4 regions of the Priestia sp. AB genome follow, and region 2 is predicted to be linked to each of the others. Evidence: riboswitches for the same ligand, from Rfam matches in the RefSeq annotation. Region 2 holds a riboswitch; each other region holds the start of a gene.
What was found. Region 2 has a riboswitch for S-adenosylmethionine ahead of POF52_RS07965 (trans-sulfuration enzyme family protein). Riboswitches for the same ligand answer to the same signal wherever they lie in the genome.

Region 1 (5,738 bases), 160 kb from region 2:
TCAGCTTTCTTATAAATAGATTTCCAGTTTACAAATGCCTTACTTTTATTAGAAGCCTGCACGTCTAACACAATGTTTTCAGCTACTGACAGCGAAGGGATCAGCGCTACATCGACTTCTTGGTGTACAATGCCGATGCCGTGGCTCTTCGCTTCTTTAGGAGAAGAAATAGAGATTTCTCCCCCGTCTTTGCAGATCTTTCCTTCGTACTCGTCGTAAGCTCCGCACAATATTTTCATCAACGTACTTTTACCGGCACCATTGGCTCCCAATAAAGCATGAATTTCCCCTTTTTGAACAGTAAAATCAACTTTGTTCAGCGCTTGAAAAGAACCAAAGTTTTTTGTAATGTTCTTCATTGAAAGCTCGTTCGTCATGTCTGTCCCTCCACTTCTACTCTTTTTTGCCCCATTCTTCTACGTATTGACTAAGCTGATCCATATTAATCGTTTGATTAGGCAAGTCAGTTTGTTTGACTAAAACCGGATCAAAGGAATAATAACGAGGGATCTCTTGACCGGAAATCTTTTTAAGAAGCAGGTCAACTTGCTTTTCTCCTACTGAAGCTGGATTTACGGCAGCTGACGCTTTCCAAGGGCTGTTTTTTGCCTGCATCATTTGCAGATCTTCATCAGATAAGTCTACTCCGTACACTTTAATCTCGTCTCGTCCTGCTTCTTTAATCGCTCTTGTTACTCCTTTTGCAAATTCGTCCCAAGGTGCCCATACGGCCGCGATGTCTCCTTTATTTGGATACTGCTTCAACACAGCTGCCATTTTATTTTGTGTGTCTAATGAGGTGTTGTCCGTTGCACTTCCAAACGTAGCAATTTGTTTTACATCTGGATAGCGATTCATCATAATTTTATAAATGCTGTCGCGCTTTTCCATCGGCGCAAAGCCTCCAACAAACGCATATACAATGTTTCCTTTTCCATTAATGTCCTGCATCATTTGTTTCAGACCCTGCAGCGCAAGCATATAATCGTCTTGGTCAATTGTTGTAACGTCTTCTACTTTTAATTCTACGTCTGTTGCAATAACGGGAATTCCTTTTGCAATCGCTCGCTTCACGCCAGGTTCAAGGGTTTCAGCCCGGCCGTGGTCAATCATAATACCGTCAACATTTTGGTTAATAGCCGTGTCTAAATAAGCAGCCATTTTGGATTGATCATTGTTTGAATCAGAAACAGATAGCTGTACCCCTGCTTTTTTAGCCGCTTTTGTCACACCTGTTATGTACTGAGCAGCGTGAGTGCCTGACGTGAATTCAGAAATAAGCGCAATTTTTGTATCTTTCGTAACCTTTTTTCCTTCTTGCTGTACAGGCTTAGCAGAAGCCGCTTGCTGCGCTGGAGCTGCCTGTGCTTTCTCGTTTAGACTTGGCTGTTCTTTCGTGCAGGCAGCCAGTGCAAAGATTAGAAGCACGAGCAAAGTAAGTGGCCACAGCATTTTTTTACTCTTTTTCATGATGTTCCTCCCATTAAACTTATTATTCATATAAAAATAGTTTGTTTTATAATAATCCAAAGAATACCCCGCTTTTAGATGTAAAAGCGGGGTGATGATGACCTATGCTTTACAAGTAGTTGTTATGCGTAAATAGGTACCCATCCTTCAGTTGTCACGAAAATTCGGACAGCGACTACTTTGCGATCTTCCATTAATGTAAAGTAATGAAGAATGTTTTCTGGTACTGAAATTAAATCGCCCGGCTCTAATTCAACATCAAAAAATTCGCCGTCTTTTCCTTGAATAACAAAGATTCCATGACCGCTTACAATAAAGCGAACTTCGTCATCTGTGTGAATATGCTTGCGCTGAAAGTTTTTTAACAATTCATCAATATTTGGTGTAGATTCCGATAACGAGATAACATCTTGAGCTTTATAGCCGCGGCGTTCAGAAATATCTTTAATATCCTCACCAAAAGCGTTTAAAATTTCTGTTTTTTCTTCATCAGTTAAATCATATTTTTCACGAAGATTTTCTGGAAGTTTTGTAATGTCCCAGTTTTCATAAATAACTTCATTGTTTGCCAGAAAAGCTGATACTTCCTCTTGAGTTTCAATTCTTTTATTGTTTACATGTAAGCGAATGTGCGCCATTGTTGTTTCCTCCTTTTATAAATGCACCTTTGGCTTAATGCCTTTAAGTGATAGTAATTTGACGTGGTAGCTAAATAGAAATTCATAGGCTTCTAGCGCTTTTTTTGTTTCAAATGCATTTTTTCCCCATACCGTAATCCCATGGTTACGAATCAAAATCGCGCCTTGATCGCCTTTTATATGATGAGAAAACTCTTCTGCTAGTGTCGGAATATCTGCGTAATTCGGAATAATCGGAACAGTAATTTCCGCATCTTCTTCCCAAATCCCTAGCGCCTTAATAATTTCTTGACCCTTGAATGAAATAACGCCTTCATCTCCGTACAGTTCGGAGATCACGTTGTTGTCGATTGTATGTACATGAAGACTGCACCCAGCATTCGTTAAATCGTAAATCTTAACGTGTAAAAGCGTTTCAGCAGAAGGCTTTAAATGCGTGTCTTCTGCAGGCTTTCCGTATTGATCAACTAATAAAAAATCTTCATTTGTACGTTTTCTTTTGTCTTTTCCACTTGCTGATACAAAGAAAGTTGTCGGATTTTGGTCCACTTTAATTGCTAAGTTTCCGCTTGTACCGAAGAACCAATCGCGCTCTGCCAACTCATCTTTTATATCCGCAAGCTCATGCAACCTTTGCTGAGCCATAATACTCATGCTTTCACCTCTTCTGTTAATTCTTGTAAATGATGAATTACATCATAAAAAGTAGAAAAAGGACGATACGGTAGAGATAGCTCTTCACATTTTTCAATTAAAAAGTCACGTGCAATGACCGTATCAGCTAATTTGGCAGCCTGCAAATCCGTAATTGAATCGCCAATAACAACCGTATGATCTCTTTCATCTGCAAGATGGCGAATAATCGTTGGCTTACAGCAGCCGCAGTCATTTGTACACTGTTTATCACATGTATGAGGCCACGTAATGGAAATATGCTCACCGGAAAAATTAGATCCGTTGCAGTAGAGCATTTCCTCTGCAACTCGATTTCCCAAAAGTGGTTTTACAAAAAAGTCAATTCCTCCGCTTACAATATAAAGCGGAATATGGTGCTCTTTTGTATAGGCAATAAAATCATCAAATCCATCTCGAATAGCAGACGTCTCTAAAATATAAGAAATAATATCTTCTTTTAATTCCACGGGGAGCAAGGCAAACATTTGCCCAACTCCTTCTTGAATGGAGACGCGCTGTGCCAACACGTCGTCTTTAATACTTTCCCACTCCGGAGGAGCAAATTGTTTCATAATAGCAATAATGTTATCGCTATTTGTAATTGTTCCATCAAAGTCACAAAAGATTTTTAACGATGTCATGCTTTCACCTCTACTGTTCCCCATAGTTGCAAAGCTTTTTGCAACTCTTTTGATTCTTCAGCTTTTTCGGCTAGTGTTTGATGAGAGAGTACTGCATCTATCGCCGCACGGAATGCTTTTCCTCCTCCGATAGCTCCGTCTGGATGACCGTGAACTCCGCCTCCTGCATTAATAATGCTGTCGATTCCAAAGTCCTTCACAAGCTGCGGTACCATTCCAGGATGAATTCCTGCTGAAGGAACCGGGAAAGACTGCTTATATTTGTATACAGGACGCGTTAATTCGTAGGCAATGCCTGTCGTATCTTCAAGAGAAAGCGCTACGCTTCCGTATGGTGATGGAAACAGTGAGAAATCTGCTCCGGCTAAACGCAATAGCTTTCCAAGCAGCAATGAATTTGAAAAACCGTAAAACTCTGACGGCGTAAGCGCTCCGCTAACAGCTGGGTGTGCCATAATCGGCAAGTTAATTTCATCATCTTCTCGAAGTGCCTGCAGTACGTCTAACCCGTAAGCAAATACGTTGAATAAAAGAGCATCGGCTCCTAGCTCAGCTGCTTTTCTCGCTTTTTCTTTTAACTCAAACGTTCGTCCCGTTAAATTAACAGCATACAGCGTGCGGTGTCCCGTTTTTTCGTATACTTCATTCAGTACTTTTTTTCCTTCTGTAACGCGAGCTTCAAAAGGTGTTCGTTCACTATCAAACAAAATCTCGTCGTCTTTAACCAAATCCACTCCGCCAAGCGCTTGCTCACGCAGCTGAGTTGTTAAGTACGTCATATCTCTTCCAATCACGCCTTTAAAAATACTCATCACAAGCGGACGGTCATAAACGCCTAGTTTCTCTCGGATACCTTCTATTCCAAAGCGCGGTCCTGGGAATTCAGCTAATAATTCATCAGGAAAATCCAAGTCTAATAATTTCACTTTTCCATCAAGTGATAGTTTTCCGAAAACCGTAACTAAAATAGCCGGTAAATCTCTTGAAAAGTTGGCAGTTGGATAAGCAATTTTGACAATAGCCTGCTTAATTTCTCCGCCTAAATATCCGTTTACACGTTCGCAATCTTGAAGCTCAGTTACGGACACGACGCGCCCTTTATGCTTTTGAAGCTGCTGCTGATCTAAAAGCGGCAGATCTGTCCATGAGCCGACGGTTAGTCCTAAAGCGATTCCTTCCGCTTTTTTATGAAAATTTCCTTTATTATCATGTAGTAAGTAGCTTGCAACGATTTCGCTCATTATGCTAAAAACTCCCTTGCTGTTTAATATCGTTAATAAAAAAAACCTCTTCTGTGATTAAGAAGAGGTTTTCGTTGCTCTTCTTATCTCTCAGCTGCTGCTGCAAGAATTAGCACCGTGCTTAACATGCGTTAAGTCGGTTGCCGGGCTTCATCGGGCTAGTCCCTCCACCTACTCTTAATAAGAAAGTTGCTATTTATTTAAATTGAATTCGTAGATTATATACTAAATAAAAAATACCGCTAGGATTTATCGGTTATTAATCTCGTTAACTTCTTACATATTAAGCCAACTCAAAAAGGATTGTCAATGCGTTTTTAAAATAAATTTAATTTTTTTATTCGAGATACAGCTTCTCTCATGCGCTCTTCATCCGTCAGCAGTCCTACGCGCACATAGCCTTCACCATATGTTCCAAAGCCTACACCAGGAGCAACCACAACGTGGGCTTTTTCAAGGAGTAAATCTGAAAACTGTTCGGAAGTATATCCTTCAGGAACTTTTAGCCATGCAAAAAAGGAGCCTGCTGGAGATGTAACATCCCAACCAATTTCTCGAAGCCCTTGAATAAAGGTATTGCGTCTAGATTCATAGCGCTTAACTAAATCATTCACACATTGTTGAGATTCCAACAGAGCTGCGGCTGCTGCCTCTTGAACGGCCCCAAAGAGACTGACATACATATGATCTTGAAGAAGATTAATAGCTTCTACTACACTTTCATTTCCTACAGCAAATCCAACTCGCCATCCCGCCATGTTATACGTTTTAGAAAGAGTATAAATTTCAATTCCCGTCTCTTTTGCACCAGGAGTCTGTAAAAAACTGATTGGCTTTTTACCATCAAACCCAATTGCTCCGTAAGCAAAGTCGTGTACCACACAAATATCGTGCTTGGCAGCAAACGCCACGGTGTCTTCAAAAAATTCTGCCGTTGCCACTGCACCAGTAGGATTATTCGGATAGTTTAAAAACATGAGCTTTGCCTGTTCTTTAGCACGTTCACTTATCTCTTCGTATACGGGTAGAAAATGATTTTCAGCCGTGAGAGGCATCACTTCCATCTTGGCTTT
Region 2 (5,738 bases):
TTCGGTGGATTTTTAGCTGTTAGTTTAACAGATTTTGTTCAAGGTGTTATTATGTTTCTTGCTTTAGTTTTAGTACCCATTGTAGCTTTCACTAATGTTGGAGGCATTAACACAACGATGGATATTGTACAGGACATTAATCCAGCATATCTTGACATTTTTAAAGGTACGACCGTTTTAGGTATTATATCCTTCTTAGCCTGGGGACTTGGCTATTTCGGCCAACCTCATATTATCGTCCGTTTTATGGCTATCTCTTCTGTTAAAGAATTAAAACCCGCACGCCGTATTGGAATGAGCTGGATGATCATTTCAATTATTGGCGCTATGCTGACAGGGCTCGTTGGAATTGCATATGTAGAAAAAACGGGTATGAAACTAACAGACCCTGAAACTATTTTTATTAAATTTGCGGATATACTCTTCAATCCGTTAATTACTGGATTTTTATATGCAGCTTTACTAGCAGCAATTATGAGCACGATTTCTTCTCAGCTGCTTGTAACGGCAAGCTCTGTTACAGAAGATTTTTATAAAACATTTTTCCGACGCAAAGCCTCTGACAAAGAGCTTGTAACGGTTGGAAGAGCTGCGGTTTTAGGTGTTGCAATTATTGGCATTTTGCTTTCTTTAAAACCTAGCGATACGATTTTAGGACTGGTTGGATACGCATGGGCTGGATTTGGTTCAGCTTTTGGTCCTGCTATTTTACTAAGTCTTTACTGGAAGCGTATGACTCGATGGGGAGCCCTTGCAGGGATGATTGTAGGTGCTGCTACAGTATTAATTTGGGTAAATACTCCATTGAAGGATGCTCTTTATGAAATGATTCCTGGGTTCTTTTTCAGCTTATTAGCTGTTATTATTGTAAGTTTACTAACAAAGAAACCGTCAAACGATGTTCAAAATCAATTCATTGAAATGAAAGAAACCTTAATAAAAGAATCGAAATAAACAAAAAGAAACTGAAAAAAAGTACGTTAGTTGAAGGAAGATCCGAACGATGAATCGAGATTCTTGATGAAGAATCAAATTCGTTCAGATTTTTTTATTGGTAAGGTGAATATAGGTTTTATGTATATAGTTTCTTCTAGCGGTTGATTTAGTTATGTCTCAATCTCTTTTTGTTTTTAATCTCCTTTGCTTATCATATATATTAAAGATCAATAAAGGAGGTTTTTGTATGCAACATTCTTATTTCCCTTATGAACCTACACAACAATTGCGCGTAGATACACAAAATAGAGAAATTAAAGTAATTGGTGAAGGAACTGCTTCAGCCATTCCAAATGAAATTTCCATGACGATTGGAACTCGTACGGAAAACCGAGATGTTCAAGAAGCCTTAAAAGAAAATTCAGCTGTTTCAAATACTTTGCTGCAAGAGATAAAAAAACTTGGAATCAATGACCAGCAAATTGAAACAGCTTCGTTCACCATAAACCCTAAATATGATTACAGTGATGGAAAATCGACTCTTACAGGATACGAAGTACAGCACTTATTTAGAGTAAGAGTACAAGATGTAAAACAAGCTGGCGATGTCTATAACGCTACTTTTTCAAGCGGAGCCAACGTAGCGCAAGATCTTCAATTCCACGTTACAAATGATGATAAATATGAACAAGAAGCGATAAGTAAAGCTTTGCTTAACGCTAAAGAAAAGGCCTTTACCATTGCCAACACGCTGCAGCTCCCTATTAACCAAATCCCCATTTTGATCGAAGAAGGCCCCGTCTATCAGTCATCTGGCTCCTCGCCTAAGTTATTAGCAGCCTCTCCCCCTATTCAAGCTCAGTCCTTGACTGTATCTGCTTCTGTAAAAGTTACGTACACGTATTAATACTTATGGTAAACTATAGATTATTATAATGAAGAAACTAATCTAAAGGAGCTCTTTGCACAATGACTTCTGAACATTTACTAGCAGCTTATCAAACCCTATGGTTGAACCGTTCGTTCGCTTCTAAACAAGCCATGACAAGTGAAGATCAGCTTCACGAAGCCATTATGAAGGATTTAAAAGATGAAATGACTCATCCACGCGTCCGGCAAACACCGTATGTAAAATATCATCTTGGCATAAAAAGAATTCTAAACAGCAGTCTTTCCTCTGATGAAAAAGTTGCGCTTACGTCCCTATACACAAACCTTTTAGATAGCTGTATATAGCGGATATCAATCCAGTGTAAAGACGAACAAATGGGATAAAGGAGCTGAACCGCTTGTGACACCGCGGTTGATTTCCGTGCAAGACTTCGCTTTCCGCGGGCGGCCGATGAGCCTCCTCGTCGCTTGTGCTCCTGCGGGGTCTCATCCCTTCCGCTTTTCCCGCAGGAGTCTTCGCCTTACCCTCCAATCAACCGCTAGAAGCAACGAAATAGATGAAACCTACGTTCACCGTGACAACAAAAAACAAGAACTATTAATCAGTAATTTTGATTAATAGTTCTTGTTTAACTTTAACTAGAATACTTTTGTCCCAGTCTCTTTTCTTTATTTAATTAACGCCTTTTCTTCTAAGCTTTGAAAAACAGCGTTAAAGTCTTGCTTCAAATCCTCGAATTCCTCTAACCCTACTGAAAGGCGAAGAAGTGACTCATTAATTCCTTTTTCTTCACGCACTTCTTTTGGGATACTCGCATGAGACATTGTTGCAGGATGCGTTAGAATGGATTCAACTGCACCTAGACTAACGCCAATTGAAGCCAATTTGACTCCTTGTAAAATATGTCGCGCTACTTTTTCATCCTGTACTTGGAAAGAAATCATAGCTCCGTATCCATTTGCTTGTTCTGAAATCAGTTTGTGGTCTGGATGACTTTTTAAGCCCGGGTAGTATACACGGCTCACTAGAGATTGTTCTTCAAGCCACTTTGCAAACTGCAGCGCTGTTTTTAACTGCTGATCTAAACGAACTTTTAATGTCTTAATGCCTCGAAGCAGTAAAAAACAATCCTGCGGTCCTAAGATAGCACCAAAAGCATTTTGTACAAACTTTACTTCTTCCGCTAGCTTTTCATCGCTTACCACAACTAGACCGCCAATGACGTCACTGTGACCGCTGATATATTTTGTAGCACTATGAATTACAATATTTACACCAAGGTCAATCGGCTGCTGTAGATAAGGTGTTAAAAACGTGTTATCCACAATTGTAAGAACATTGCGCTCCTTCGCCAAACTTGCTACTGCTTTAATATCCGTTACCTGTAAAAATGGATTTGAAGGGCTTTCGATATAAATAGCCTTCGTATCTTTTGTGATAGCTTCTTCTACTTTTTCAACCTTCGTTGTATCAACAAAAGTTGTTTTGATACCAAACTTTGAAAATAACCGTGTTAATACACGATATGTCCCGCCGTACGTATCGTGTGAAACTAAAATTTCATCCCCTGATTCAAAAATAGATAACACCGAGGAGATAGCAGCCATACCTGATGAAAAAGCAAAGCCAGCGTATCCATTTTCTAGCTGAGCAATGGTGTTTTCTAAAGCCTCACGAGTTGGATTTCCTGAACGAGAATAGTCATAGCGGCCGTTGTTCGTCTCATCTTCTTGGTTAAATGTAGATACCTGATAAATAGGTACGTTAACCGCTCCAAAATGACCGTCAATTCCTGTATTTGCATGAATTAAGTTCGTACCAAATCTATGTTTATTATTGTTGGTATGCATCAAATGCCTCCTTCAAATCTTTAATTAAATCATCTGCGTGCTCAATTCCAACTGATAATCGCAGTAAACAGTTTGTTACTCCGACACGATTTCGAATTTCCTCCGGAATGTCCGCGTGTGTTTGACGAGCTGGGAATGTCATTAAACTTTCTACGCCTCCTAAGCTTTCTGCAAATGTAATAACTTTGACATTTTCCAAAAGCGTGGACACGATGTCAGGGTGTGAGACAGCAAAAGAAATCATGCCTCCAAATCCAGTTGCTTGTTTCTTCATAATTTCATAGCCCGGATGTGTTTCAAGACCAGGGTAATACACTTTTTCCACGAGATCATGAGCAGTAAGCCAATTTGCAATTTTCAGTGCATTTTCGTTATGCTTTTCCATACGAAGCGCTAGCGTCTTAACACCGCGCAATAACAGCCAGCTATCTTGTGGACCTAAGATTGCCCCAGCTGCATTTTGATAAAAACGAATTTTCTCTCCTAAGCTACTACATCGAGCGACTACAAGACCAGCAACTACATCATTATGACCTCCAATGTATTTGCTTGCACTATGTATCACAATATCTGCTCCAAGCTCTAAAGGACGCTGATAGTAAGGGGACATGAATGTATTGTCAATGATAGTAAGCAAATCATACTGTTTAGCTAACGCAATTGCTTCTGGCAAATCAGTTACGTGCATCATTGGATTTGTAGGTGTTTCAATAAATAAAGCTTTCGTGTTGGGACGAAGCGCATCTTTTACTTGCTCGAGATGGGCTGTGTTGACGTACGAAACAGTAATTCCTTGCTCTGAAAAGATTTCATTTAGTACTCGGTACGTTCCTCCGTATAAATCCTCTGATACAATTAAATGATCTCCGTTTTTAAATAGTGCTAAAACTGCCATTACACCCGCCATTCCTGAAGCGAATGCTGCTCCTACTTCGCCTTTTTCTAAAGCAGCAATTGCTTCTTCCAATGCTGTACGAGTAGGGTTTGCCGTACGTGCATAGTCAAATCCTGTACTTTGCCCTAAAGCAGGGTGAGCAAATGTTGATGCTTGGTAAATAGGGGTTGTAATAGAACCTGTTGAAGGGTCACGACCTACTCCTGAACGAACTAATAAAGTTTCAATTTTCATCTATTTCTCTCCTTAACTCAAAATAAAAAACACTCTTCACAGATGAAAGAGTGTTCGTTTATACACGATTTCTCTCATCTGTTAGAACAATACTGATGTTCCACAGGAATTAGCACCGTTCAAATGAATGTTTCATTTGATGGTTGCCGGGCATCACAGGGCCAGTCCCTCCGCCACTCTTGATAAGAGTTCTATATAATTGTTGGTGGTTAACGTTTGTTGTTACTAACTTTAATAAAGATTTTCTTTATTGTCAACATAATTTTCTAAAAAATTTAAATCGTCTCATTTGTTTATTCAATATACTTGTCCTGATAAGCACATAAAAAAAAGAGACGACAGCGAGGTCTCTTTTTCTAAGGCAAGTGCACAGATTTTACATGAGCTAGCTTCCAATAGATACTTTCTCCATTTGCGGTAATTAGTTCAACAATATTATTAGAAACTTCTTTAAGTACGCCAATCTTTTCTGATTGATCCCCTAAATCTAATACAACCAGTTGATTTTCATATTTTTTAAGCTGCTCTTCAAAGTTTCTGACAAAAGGTGCAGAGGCGGGCCTTACTGGTAGCTCTTTGTCACTTAAAGAATAAGGGGTTAACTCATTGCTGTAAGGGGTAAGCCATTTCAAATGATGCAGAGAAACAAAGACATTTTTATACACTGGAGAATAAAACACAAGATAATCATTCAGCACGCTTGTAATATAGCCGTGCAATGATTTCCCTCCTGTCACATAAATTTCAATAAATTTCCCTTTTGCCTGCTGTAAAATATTACGATAGGAAATCCGCTGACTTTCTTCTATTAAGTTCTCTTCTATTTCACGTAAAACCGTATAGTCTTCTTCCGATACTTCCTGCAAACGATGCATGTGTAAAAGAGGAATATACAAATAATCATGTCCATTATACAAAATCATGACATCTA
Region 3 (5,738 bases), on a different contig from region 2:
GCAACGAAAAACGTGTAACGGATAACATTTTTCAAATTGAGAAAAAAGGATATCGCTTGTATCCGTTAGATATTCCATTAAACATTCACAAAACGAAAACTGGAGAATGTATTGGAACTGCTGTTGTGCGTAAGGTAGAAATGGAACAGGAAAAAACCATTGTCACATATGAACTGACAAAATTACATTCGACTAACTAAAAAACCGATCGTCTCTAAGACGATCGGTTTTTTATTAGACCCTAGGTCCGCCTAATGTTGAAATATCAGATGCCACATCATTAAAACGCTTGAAATTAGCTTTGAATTTAGCAGCAAGCTCAGTTGCTTTTTGATTATAAGCTGTTGCATCGTTCCATGCTTTAGAAGGCTGAAGCACTTCATCAGGAACTCCCGGAACATGAGTTGGAATCGATAAACCAAAAATAGCGTCTGTTACTGTTTCGGTATTAGCTAGTTCTCCTTCAAGGGCTGCTTGAACCATAGCTCGAGTGTAACTTAACTTCATTCGTTCGCCGACGCCGTATTCACCACCGGTCCATCCAGTATTTACAAGGTAGACATTTACATTATGTTCATCGATTTTCTTTCCTAGCATTTCTGCATAAGTTGTTGGAGCAAGAGGTAAGAAAGGCTCACCAAAGCATGTAGAGAAAGTAGCCTGTGGCGATGTTACGCCACGCTCTGTTCCAGCTAACTTACTAGTGTATCCGCTCAGAAAATGGTACATCGCTTGTTCTTTTGTAAGCTTGCTGATTGGAGGCAAGACGCCGAAAGCATCAGCAGTTAAAAAGACAATAGCTGTAGGGTGCCCAGCAACGCTTGGCAATACCGTATTATCAATAGAGTCAATTGAATAAGCAGCACGAGTATTCTCTGTTAAACTATTATCATTGTAATCTGCTACTTTCGTATTTTGATTTAACACTACATTTTCCAGTACGGCGCCGAAGCGAATTGCATTGAAAATTTGCGGTTCTTTTTCTTCGGAAAGCTGAATGCACTTCGCGTAGCATCCTCCTTCAATATTAAATACACCAGAGCTTGACCAACCGTGCTCGTCATCTCCGATTAAACGACGGTTTGCATCAGCAGAAAGCGTTGTTTTACCCGTTCCAGATAAACCAAAGAATAATGCAACGTCACCTTCTTCTCCTACGTTGGCAGAACAGTGCATGGATAGAATATTGTTTTGAGGAAGCAAGAAGTTCATCACTGAGAAAATAGATTTTTTCATTTCACCAGCGTATTCAGTTCCTCCAATTAGCACAATGCGTCGCTCTAACGAAAGAATAATGAAGGTTTCAGAATTCGTCCCGTCTGTTTCAGGATCAGCTTTGAACGTTGGAGCTGCTACAATTGTAAACGGCTTCACATCATCATTTGTTTTTTGTTCGGCTGAAGGGCGAATGAATAACTGCTGAGCGAATAGGTTGTGCCATGCAAATTCATTAACTACTTGAATTGGTAACTGATACTTTTTATCAGCTCCAGCATATCCATTAAAAACAAAAAGTTCATCCTGCTTCTTTAAGTGGTTTAAAACTTTTTTGTATAGCGCATCGAATCGCTGAGCAGAAATTGGCTGATTGACAGGTCCCCATTCAACCGTTTTTGAAGACACAGCATCGCTTACAATAAATTTATCTAAAGGAGAGCGACCTGTATATTTTCCGGTTTCGACTGACACAGCACCTGTAGAAGTCAACGTTCCTTCGCGTCGAGCTAGAATTTTTTCAACAAGTTGTGGAACAGATAATTGGTGTTTTGTTGTTTTTAATTGAAGCAAACCATTTAATTCGATAGACATATCAACAGTACTCATGTGCACTACCTTCCTTTTTTAGCTATTATTTATTCATTAATGTTTGAAATTTATAATTAGTATAACACATTTATTTAATTATTCTATACTATTTAACTAAAAATGTTTGTGTATTATAAAAAAATGTACGTTATACCTATTTTGGACACCTGTATATGTGCTAGGAGCGAAAAAAGTGAAGCTATTTTAAGTGAAAGCCTCATTTTGATCTGTCTTATTAACTAAACTTAGTGATGATTCTTAATAAGGTGTACTATTTCGGAATTTGAGTATGTTACATTAAAACAGATTCAAACATAAAGAGATGATTTCCATTTGAATGTTGTTGACAGTGAAGCGCTTTTTCATGTATTATATGTCCTTGAACGGATACTCTCTTATCCCGAGCTGGTGGAGGGACAGGCCCTATGAAACCCAGCAACCATCGTCATTTTTTTGTGTAGACGATAAGGTGCTAACCTGATGCAAGGGCACAACCTTGATCGATAAGAGTGAAAGGCTTATGTAGAATTTGATACCTTTCCTCGATACAAGGAAAGGTTTTTTTATATTTTTTAACGTGTAATGAAAATAAGGGAATGAGTACCGTATCACAATGTATCGTATTTATAAGGAGGAAAACTGATGTCAACACAACGTCGTCTGTTCACGTCAGAATCTGTTACAGAGGGACATCCCGATAAAATTTGTGACCAAATTTCTGACTCAATTCTTGATGCTATCCTAGCAAAGGATCCAAATGCTCGTGTTGCTTGTGAAACAAGCGTAACAACTGGTTTAGTTTTAGTAAGTGGTGAAATTACAACTTCTACTTACGTGGATATTCCTAAAACAGTTCGTGAAACAATTAAAGGAATTGGCTATACTCGTGCAAAATACGGATTTGATGCTGAAACTTGTGCAGTATTAACATCTATCGACGAGCAGTCAGCTGATATCGCTGCTGGTGTAGACCAAGCGTTAGAAGCACGTGAAGGTCAAATGTCAGATGAAGAAATCGAAGCAATCGGAGCTGGGGACCAAGGCTTAATGTTTGGTTATGCATGTAACGAAACAAAAGAATTAATGCCTCTTCCAATTTCATTAGCTCATAAACTTGCTCGCCGTCTAACAGAAGTACGTAAAGAAGAAATTCTTCCTTACCTTCGCCCGGATGGTAAAACACAAGTAACAGTTGAATATGATGAAAACAACAAACCTGTTCGCATCGATACAATTGTTATTTCAACTCAGCATCATCCAGAAGTAACGTTAGAGCAAATTCAACGTAACTTAAAAGAATATGTTATTAATCCAGTTGTTCCAAACGAGTTAATTGATGAAAATACAAAGTATTTCATTAACCCAACAGGACGTTTCGTAATCGGAGGTCCTCAAGGAGATGCTGGTTTAACTGGTCGTAAAATTATCGTTGATACTTACGGCGGATATGCTCGTCATGGCGGCGGTGCATTCTCTGGTAAGGACGCAACAAAAGTAGACCGTTCAGCAGCTTATGCAGCTCGTTATGTTGCGAAAAACATTGTAGCAGCTGATCTTGCTGATAAATGTGAAGTACAACTAGCATATGCGATTGGTGTTGCACAACCAGTATCTATTTCAATTGATACATTCGGTACAGGAAAAGTTTCTGAAGAAGTACTAGTAGACGTAGTACGCAAAAACTTTGACCTACGTCCAGCAGGCATCATTAAAATGCTTGATTTACGTCGCCCAATTTATAAGCAAACAGCAGCTTACGGCCACTTTGGTCGTACGGATGTGGAGCTTCCTTGGGAGTTCACAGACAAAGCGGAAGCATTAAAAACTCAAGCTTTAGCTAAATAATAAAAAAATCTCCGTGAAAACGGAGATTTTTTTTATGCCCATTGAATACCTGCAGCAGATTTTTCTACGACGCCTTCATATTCTGAAAGCAAATGCTGAAAAATGGCGTCCCATGATTGAGTAAGAGCATAGTGTCTCGCTGCATGGCCAAAGTGAAGCCGCTGGTGCAAATCATCGAGTAAACCTGTAATAGCCGAACTGAATTCTTCTAAGGAGTGAGGTTTGCAAAGGTAGCCGTTTCGCCCGTGCTGAACCATCTGTTTAACTCCTCCTGCATTTGCTGCCACTACAGGAGTTCCAGAAGCAAGAGACTCCAGTACAACATTTCCGAAGGTTTCTGTTTCTGAAGGAAAAACAAACAAATCAGATGATGAATAGATATGAGCAAGTTGCTTACCTTCAAGGAAGCCTGTAAATGTCATATGCTCAGATGCTTGCTGTTGCATTTGTTCTTTTAAAGGGCCGTCTCCCACAATAACCCAGTGAATTTGATGGCGGATATGATCAGGTAGAGATCGTGCAATTTTTATTAAAAAATCAGCGTTCTTTTCTTTAGCTAATCTTCCTACATATGTTAAAATGTAGGGCTTTTTAATATTATATTTAATACGAATATCAAAGCGGTCATAGTGGGGATGAAATAATTTATGATTTACTCCTCGCGACCAAATAGATACGTTGTGAAACCCTTGTTCTTCTATCTGCTGTTTGGTCACTTCAGAGGGAGCGAATATTTTTTGTACAGGTTTATAAAACCATTTCATATATTTTTGCAGTGGTACACGCATTTTTTCAAGTTCATAGTGAGATAAATAATCATCAAAATTGATATGATAAGAGCCGACAAGAGGAACACCTAATCTTTTCCCATAATAGGAGCCGCAAAGCCCCATTGTAAAAGGAGTGGCCAAATGAATAATAGAAGGATTGAATTCCTGCAGCTGTTTTTTAATTTTTAGAACGTTTGGCAATGAAAAGCGGCTGTTTGGATAAAGGAAAAACGGCATGCTGGGCGAACGGTGAACATACGTTGAAAATGACTGATCATGAGCAAATTCAGGAGCAAATACCTGGATGGGAATTTGCTTTGATTTGACATACTGGGTAAACTGATAAAGTGTTTTAGCAGCTCCGTTAACTTCTGGAGCAAATGTATCCGTAAATAAAGCAATTCTCATTAGTACTCCTCCTATCAATTAAGTTAAAAATATGTTCAGTGACACAGCACCTGAAAAGATGCCCAGTATCAGGCCTACCATGACATCCGTCGGATAGTGCAGACCGAGATAAATTCTTGAAATTCCTACCGTTACTGCAAGAGGCAAAAGAACGGTAGTGAAGGCTGGATAAACAATCATAAGAGGGGTAACCAACGAAAAAATAGCTGTTGTATGCCCAGATGGAAATGAATGATCTTTTAATGGATTTTCTAATACTTTTGTATATTTTAATTGAATATAAGGTCGTTTTCTCGGATATAGTTTTTTAGCAATGGCGACAGGAATATGACTAACGGCTAGAGAAAACGCACAAGCGTAAGCGACGGATGAAGGATGCAGAAATAGCAGCAAGCACGCTATCACAATGGTAAACGTGGCTCCGCCAGCGTGAGTTAGTAAACGTAAAAATCTATTTAAGTGCTTTCGATCAAAATGTTGGTTTACGCTTTTGAATAATCGGCATTCGGCATCATATACATACTGAATTAACTTGGCTTTCATAGAGTCGCTCCCTTTTCAATAAATACGTCTTTATTATTCAGTTTAATCTTTAATTGTGTAGGCAGTACTAAAACGATGTAAATTAATATGGAAATTTCTTTACAATTGTGGAGAGAATAGAGCATGATTGGAGAGTTTGTGGAGATAATAAAAAAATTCCCTCAGTATGACTTTCTGAGGGAACGTTTCCTTTATAATGAAGAATCAGATTTCTTAATAGATTTATAATACTGCCCTTTTTCTACATATTCTGTACGAATGCGCTGCATATCTTTTAAATCCTCTTCTGTCAGAGTGCGGATCACTTTAGCAGGTCGGCCGAGTGCGAGAGTATTAGGGGGTATTTTTTTACCGGGAGGCACTAAG
Region 4 (5,738 bases), 160 kb from region 2:
TGTGTACATTTCGGGATATTACGCAGCACAAAATGATGGAAAATGAACGGTTTATTAGTCATCATATGTTTATGGATGTATTTAATGAAGCGGTAGACGGAATTGTCATTTTTGATCGAACGGGTCAGCTTATCGACGCGAACCCTTCATTTTGCGAACGATTAAATTATACAAGAGCACAGCTTCTAACCAAAACATTAGAAGAGCTTGTAGAACCTACTTATCATTATAAGGTGAAAAAATTATGGAGAACTCTGCATCAAGAAGGAAAGACAAGCGGTGAGCTACCGATCAGGCTCGAAAATGGAGACGTTACTTTTTTTGAATTTACCACAACGGCTAATATATACAGTCAATACTATATGTCCATTATGAGAGACGTGACGGAAAAAAGGCTGATGGAGCAGCAGCTGTTGAGAAGCGAAAAAAATTTCAGGGCTATTTTTGAAAATGCGATTGAAGCGATCTTGATTTGGAGAGATGATGGTGAAATCTTGAACGCTAATCTTGCTTCTTCGCGTACATTTGAGCTGCCGTTAAACAAATTAATTGGAAGCAATTTGTATACATTTATCGATACAAAAAGCTTTAGTGCGTTAAAGGTGCTCCAAACGTTTCAAACAAAAGGAGAAATTCGCAATCAGCTTCCTTTTTACATGCCAAATGGAGAAATCAAACAGTTGGAATTCACAGGGAAAAAAGGCATTATAGAAGGAGACCATTTAACGATTTTTCGAAACATCAGTGAACGTACAAAAATCGAACAGGAGCTTCGGAATAACGAAGAGAAATTCAGACAGATTTTTAATGGTTCGATCGATGGGTTAGTTTTATGGGACGGCAAGCGAAATATTATTGATGTAAATTCTTCTCTTTGTGATATTCTAGAACTCAGCAAAGAGGAGATTTGTGCGTACTCCATGGAGGATTTTATTTCTTCAGCGAATTTGGATGCGGTCATTGAGCATAAAGAAACGATTGAGCAAAAAGGGGAAGCTGAAGGAGAGATTACGTACATTACGGGGAACGAAAAAGTTAAAAATATCGAATTTTCCACGAAAAAAGATATCTTGCCAGGTCTATATATGACGCTTTTAAGAGACGTAACGGAACGAAATCAAATGCAAGAGCAGATTCGAAAATCGGATACGCTTCAAGTAGTCGGACAGTTAGCAGCTGGGATTGCGCATGAAATCCGCAACCCGATGACAGCTTTAAAAGGGTTTGTTCAGCTGTTAGAAAGCAGCATTCAAGAAGACCACTCTCTTTATTTTGATATTATTAAATCTGAATTAAAAAGAATTGAAACCATTATTACAGAGTTTCTCGTACTCGCTAAGCCACAGGCCGTAAAGTTTGAAAAGAAAAATCTAGCTGCGGTTGTTAAAGAAACGATTGATTTATTAAATGCTCAAGCGCTTTTAGAAAATATTCAGTTTGAACTAAGTGTGTCTCCTCAGCTGCCAATGGTGTACTGCGAGCCGAACCAGATTAAGCAAGTACTAATAAATGTCATTAAAAATGCAATTGAAGTCACGTCAAACGGAGGAAGAATTATTGTTGAAGTCTACTCTACAGAGCCGCACTACGTGACGGTCTCCATTCGAGATCAAGGGGATGGAATGCCCGAAGAGCGCATCAAGCGCTTAGGAGAACCATTTTATACGACAAAAGAAAAAGGAACGGGACTCGGTTTGATGGTCTCATATAAAATTATCGAAGAACATAAAGGGCGAATTGAAGTGGAAAGCAAAATAGGAGAAGGCACAGCTTTTCATGTTATTCTTCCAGCTTAACTAGAAAGGATAAAAAATATGTACTACGGAGAAATGAATTTATTTTCTGATTTGAAAATTTATATTGTAGCCTCGGAAACAGGGGTTCAACATATTTGGTTTGATAGCGATGATCATAATGAGCAGCTTAAAGAACTTGTCCATGACGAGAATTATCACCATGTGAAAGAAGCGAAGCGACAGCTGCAGGATTATGCTGAAGGGCGCACGCTAACATTTGATTTGCCTTTGGATATAAAAGGAACAGACTTCCAAAAAGAAGTGTGGCTAACGCTTAAAGGTATACCTTATGGACAAACGTGGTCTTATAGTGATGTAGCGGATTCTGTTAATCGCTCTAAAGCCGTAAGGGCTGTGGGACAAGCGAATCGTCGAAATCCACTGCCTATTATTTTACCTTGTCACCGTGTGATTGGAAAAAATGGAGCTTTAACAGGTTATGCAGGCTCCCAAACTCATATAAAAGAGAAACTATTAATGCTTGAAAGAAATGTAGCAAAAGGCGCTCTGGAGTTAAAATAACTATTCACCGTCCAATTTCCAGCCTTCTCCCTGCACAAAAACACCGTCAATTTGCTGAGGAGAAGGGAGGGAATTTAATTCTTCATCTTTGGATAAATCGAATAGCTGATAGTGCTGCTTACGATTCAGCGCTTTGTTTTTATCTGTTTTTTGCTCTGAACTCATATTTACTCCCCCTTATTCAAAAAGAATCCCCTATAATATATGTAGAAAAAGAAGAGAGTACTGTTACAATTGTGTTACAAATGCAGCTGAAAACCAGTGCTCAACAAAAAAAAGCCGCATAGCAGCGGCTTTTTTTATTGAGCAGATTGCAGCAAAACTTTTTGAATGGATTCCAAAGACGGGGAATGGATAATTCCATGCTCTGTAATAATGGCCGTAATCAGTTCGCTTGGCGTCACATCAAAAGCAGGATTGTACACAGAGATTCCGTCTGGAGCAATTTGTGTATCTCCAATGTGCGTTACTTCTTTAGGTGAACGTTCTTCAATAGGGATGCTGCTGCCGTCTTGAATAGATAAATCAAATGTGGACTGCGGCGCTGCTACGTAAAATGGAATACCGAATGCTTTCGCTAAAAGAGCAAGTCCATATGTTCCAATTTTGTTAGCCGTATCGCCATTTGCTGCAATGCGGTCAGCACCTACAATAATCCCATTAATTCCTTTTGTTTTAATGGTATGAGCGGCCATATTATCCGTAATCAGCGTCACGTCCACTCCCGACTGCTGAAGTTCCCAGGCTGTTAAGCGAGAACCTTGAAGAACGGGTCTTGTTTCACAGGCAAATACTTCAAGCGGAATATCACGCTGCTTAGACAAGTGAAAAGGTGCTAAGGCTGTTCCATAATAAGCTGTAGCAATTGAACCAGCATTACATATTGTCATGATTTTATCCTTCTTTTTAAATAAAGAAAGAGCATGATCCCCAATTCGGTAGCACGTTTCTTCATCTTCTACTTGAATTTGAATAGCTTCATGAACAACTTTTGTTTTAGCTTCATTAACGGACGAAGCGGATTCAGCGCTTTTCGCTACGCGCTCCAATGCCCAAAATAAATTGACGGCAGTAGGGCGTGAACTAGCTAAATACTGTTGATCAAGAGCTAGCTTTTTGTTAAATTCCTTGACTGAATCTGTGTCATAGCTAAGCGCAGAAAGAGCAAGACCAAAAGCCGCCGTAATGCCAATTGCAGGGGCTCCGCGTACTTTCAAGGTAGTGATAGCATCCCATACGTCTTTAATGGTTTGCAGCTTAATATATTCAACTTTGCCAGGAAGCTGCTGCTGATCTAATAAAGTAATATATGATTCATTCCATTCCACTGAGCGCGGAAGTGATAGTGTATTTGTCATGCTGATACCGATCCTTTCATTGTGTACATTATTCGTTATCGAAGTAAATGTTCAAATTCATTTGGTGAAACGTCTTGTTGGTGCAGAAGCAAATAGCGTCCAATTTTTAACGCAGTACGTTTAGCGTTAATTTTTCTTTCCTCTGAAGAAATTTCGTCTAAGTCCGCCACGTGAGCTAAGCCAATCGTACGTCGAATGATTTCACATCCTGCATATCCAACAGCATCTTGCCACGTTTGTGTTAAAATTTCATGTAATAAGCGCTCATCTTTAGCGAAAGGTTCATTGTTTTCAGAATGCCAAAGCGCAGTAAAGGTATCTTTGAATACGTTCCATGTGTTCGTAATGTGTGCAAATAACGGTTCGCGATTTGTTTCTCGAGAAAGAGCATTTAAAAATAAATTCGCAACAAATTGCCCTAAATCGAATCCAAACGGACCGTAAAAAGCAAACTCTGGATCAATCACTTTCGTTTCTTGACTGCTAGCAAAGATGCTGCCTGTATGTAAATCACCGTGGATTAGCGTTTGCGCATTTGTTAAAAATTTATATTTTAATTTTGCTGCTTGTAGCTTTACATCACCATCATTCCACAATTCTTCTACATCAGGACGCAGCGCTTTTTCAAATTCATTTGTATCAATATCAAAAAAAGGATCTGTAAAAACTAAATCTTCCGTAATATTGCATAAGTCGGGGTTGTTGTACTTAACAACTTCTTCTTTTTTATCCTGAGGTTTTAAGGCGAAATCAGACGTTTTGAACGCAATATGTCCTAAAAAAGAACCGATATGCTGTGAGATCAGAGGATAACTTTCACCTTGAATAAGTCCGGCGCGAGAAATCGTTAAATGAGACAGGTCTTCCATGACCGTAACAGCAAGCGTTTCATCGTGGTAATAAACAGCGGGCACAAGTTCTGGCGTAAATGCACCGAATTGCTTGAGCGCATTGCTTTCAATTGTGGCACGGTTCAAGGATAGAGGCCAGCTTTCGCCTACAACTTTTGCATAGGGAAGCGCTTGTTTGACGATAATGGATTTATTGGTTTGATCATTTATGATGTGAAAGACGAGATTTAAGTTGCCGTCACCAATTTCACGGGCAGTCAGTGCTTCTGTGGCATCAAAAAGACCTAGCTTTTTCACAAGTTTGATTGCTGAAATTTCTGTTAAAGGGTGATACTTCTCTGTTTTTGTTGTTGACATCGGAATCCCTCCATAGTTTATTAAACTGATTTGTTTACTAAGTTAATAGGTTTAAGAATATATGGAGGCTTTTATAATTTTAGAAAATATAAAAGCCTCTTTCGTTAGAAAGAGGCTTGATTGTAGTGTTCAAACCTCTTATCTGCCAGAAAAAATTACTTTCTGTTGGAATTAGCACCGTGCCTTTGTAAAACATGTTTTACGGGTGTGATCCATCTTAGGATGGAATGACGGTCGGTTGCTGGGCTTCACAGGGCCAAATCCCTCAGCCAACTCTTGATAAGAGTACGATTAATTATTCAATTTTGATTTGTTTGAATATTTTATGATATCTGGTGAAAATCGTATCATGCAAAAAAACGGCTGTCAATACATAATTAATAAAATTCTGTACGGCGATCTGTAAAGACGGGAATTTGTTTACGAATTTCTTTTACAAGTTCCAGGTTAACGTCAGCACTTAAAAGTTCTTCGCTATCGCCAGCTTCAGCGATTATTTCTCCCCACGGATCGATGACTAAGGAATGTCCGGCAAATGTGTTATTAGGATCTTGGCCTACACGATTACATGCGATTACATAGCATTGATTTTCGATTGCACGGCTAATGAGCAGGGCTTTCCAGTGGGCAAGTCTTGGAGCCGGCCACTGAGCGACAACAAACAAGACTTCTGCTCCGCTGCTAGTATGAACCCGTATCCATTCTGGGAAACGAATATCGTAACAAATAACTCCTGCGCACAGTGACTGTTCAAGTGTAAAAAGGTTTTTTGCTGTTCCTGCTTCTAAATACAGGTGTTCATCCATTAATTTAAATAAGTGCAGTTTACTGTATTGTGATACTTCACGACCTTT

Region 1: linked by a shared signal. The riboswitch ahead of mtnW (2,3-diketo-5-methylthiopentyl-1-phosphate enolase) and the one ahead of POF52_RS07965 (trans-sulfuration enzyme family protein) in region 2 are both predicted to bind S-adenosylmethionine.
Region 3: linked by a shared signal. The riboswitch ahead of metK (methionine adenosyltransferase) and the one ahead of POF52_RS07965 (trans-sulfuration enzyme family protein) in region 2 are both predicted to bind S-adenosylmethionine.
Region 4: linked by a shared signal. The riboswitch ahead of mtnK (S-methyl-5-thioribose kinase) and the one ahead of POF52_RS07965 (trans-sulfuration enzyme family protein) in region 2 are both predicted to bind S-adenosylmethionine.

Annotation. Positions count from the first base shown of each region.
Region 1 is NZ_JAQMYN010000002.1:494,325-500,062, forward strand. Features, by position in the region: gene POF52_RS08750 (sugar ABC transporter ATP-binding protein) at 1-377, opposite strand, end outside; gene POF52_RS08755 (sugar ABC transporter substrate-binding protein) at 394-1,470, opposite strand; gene POF52_RS08760 (1,2-dihydroxy-3-keto-5-methylthiopentene dioxygenase) at 1,593-2,108, opposite strand; gene POF52_RS08765 (methylthioribulose 1-phosphate dehydratase) at 2,124-2,762, opposite strand; gene POF52_RS08770 (2-hydroxy-3-keto-5-methylthiopentenyl-1-phosphate phosphatase) at 2,759-3,424, opposite strand; gene mtnW (2,3-diketo-5-methylthiopentyl-1-phosphate enolase) at 3,421-4,665, opposite strand; SAM riboswitch class I at 4,746-4,852, opposite strand; gene POF52_RS08780 (pyridoxal phosphate-dependent aminotransferase) at 4,983-5,738, opposite strand, start outside.
Region 2 is NZ_JAQMYN010000002.1:338,422-344,159, forward strand. Features, by position in the region: gene putP (sodium/proline symporter PutP) at 1-954, shown strand, start outside; gene POF52_RS07950 (SIMPL domain-containing protein) at 1,184-1,843, shown strand; gene POF52_RS07955 (hypothetical protein) at 1,906-2,172, shown strand; gene POF52_RS07960 (trans-sulfuration enzyme family protein) at 2,497-3,678, opposite strand; gene POF52_RS07965 (trans-sulfuration enzyme family protein) at 3,662-4,807, opposite strand; SAM riboswitch class I at 4,879-4,996, opposite strand; gene POF52_RS07970 (DUF2642 domain-containing protein) at 5,164-5,738, opposite strand, start outside.
Region 3 is NZ_JAQMYN010000001.1:36,438-42,175, forward strand. Features, by position in the region: gene POF52_RS00195 (DUF2584 domain-containing protein) at 1-200, shown strand, start outside; gene pckA (phosphoenolpyruvate carboxykinase (ATP)) at 235-1,824, opposite strand; SAM riboswitch class I at 2,199-2,316, shown strand; gene metK (methionine adenosyltransferase) at 2,449-3,651, shown strand; gene POF52_RS00210 (glycosyltransferase family 4 protein) at 3,684-4,829, opposite strand; gene POF52_RS00215 (phosphatase PAP2 family protein) at 4,848-5,372, opposite strand; gene POF52_RS00220 (gamma carbonic anhydrase) at 5,564-5,738, opposite strand, start outside.
Region 4 is NZ_JAQMYN010000002.1:500,898-506,635, reverse strand. Features, by position in the region: gene POF52_RS08810 (PAS domain S-box protein) at 1-1,796, shown strand, start outside; gene POF52_RS08805 (methylated-DNA--[protein]-cysteine S-methyltransferase) at 1,815-2,318, shown strand; gene POF52_RS08800 (hypothetical protein) at 2,319-2,483, opposite strand; gene mtnA (S-methyl-5-thioribose-1-phosphate isomerase) at 2,618-3,676, opposite strand; gene mtnK (S-methyl-5-thioribose kinase) at 3,712-4,884, opposite strand; SAM riboswitch class I at 5,020-5,170, opposite strand; gene POF52_RS08785 (carbon-nitrogen family hydrolase) at 5,262-5,738, opposite strand, start outside.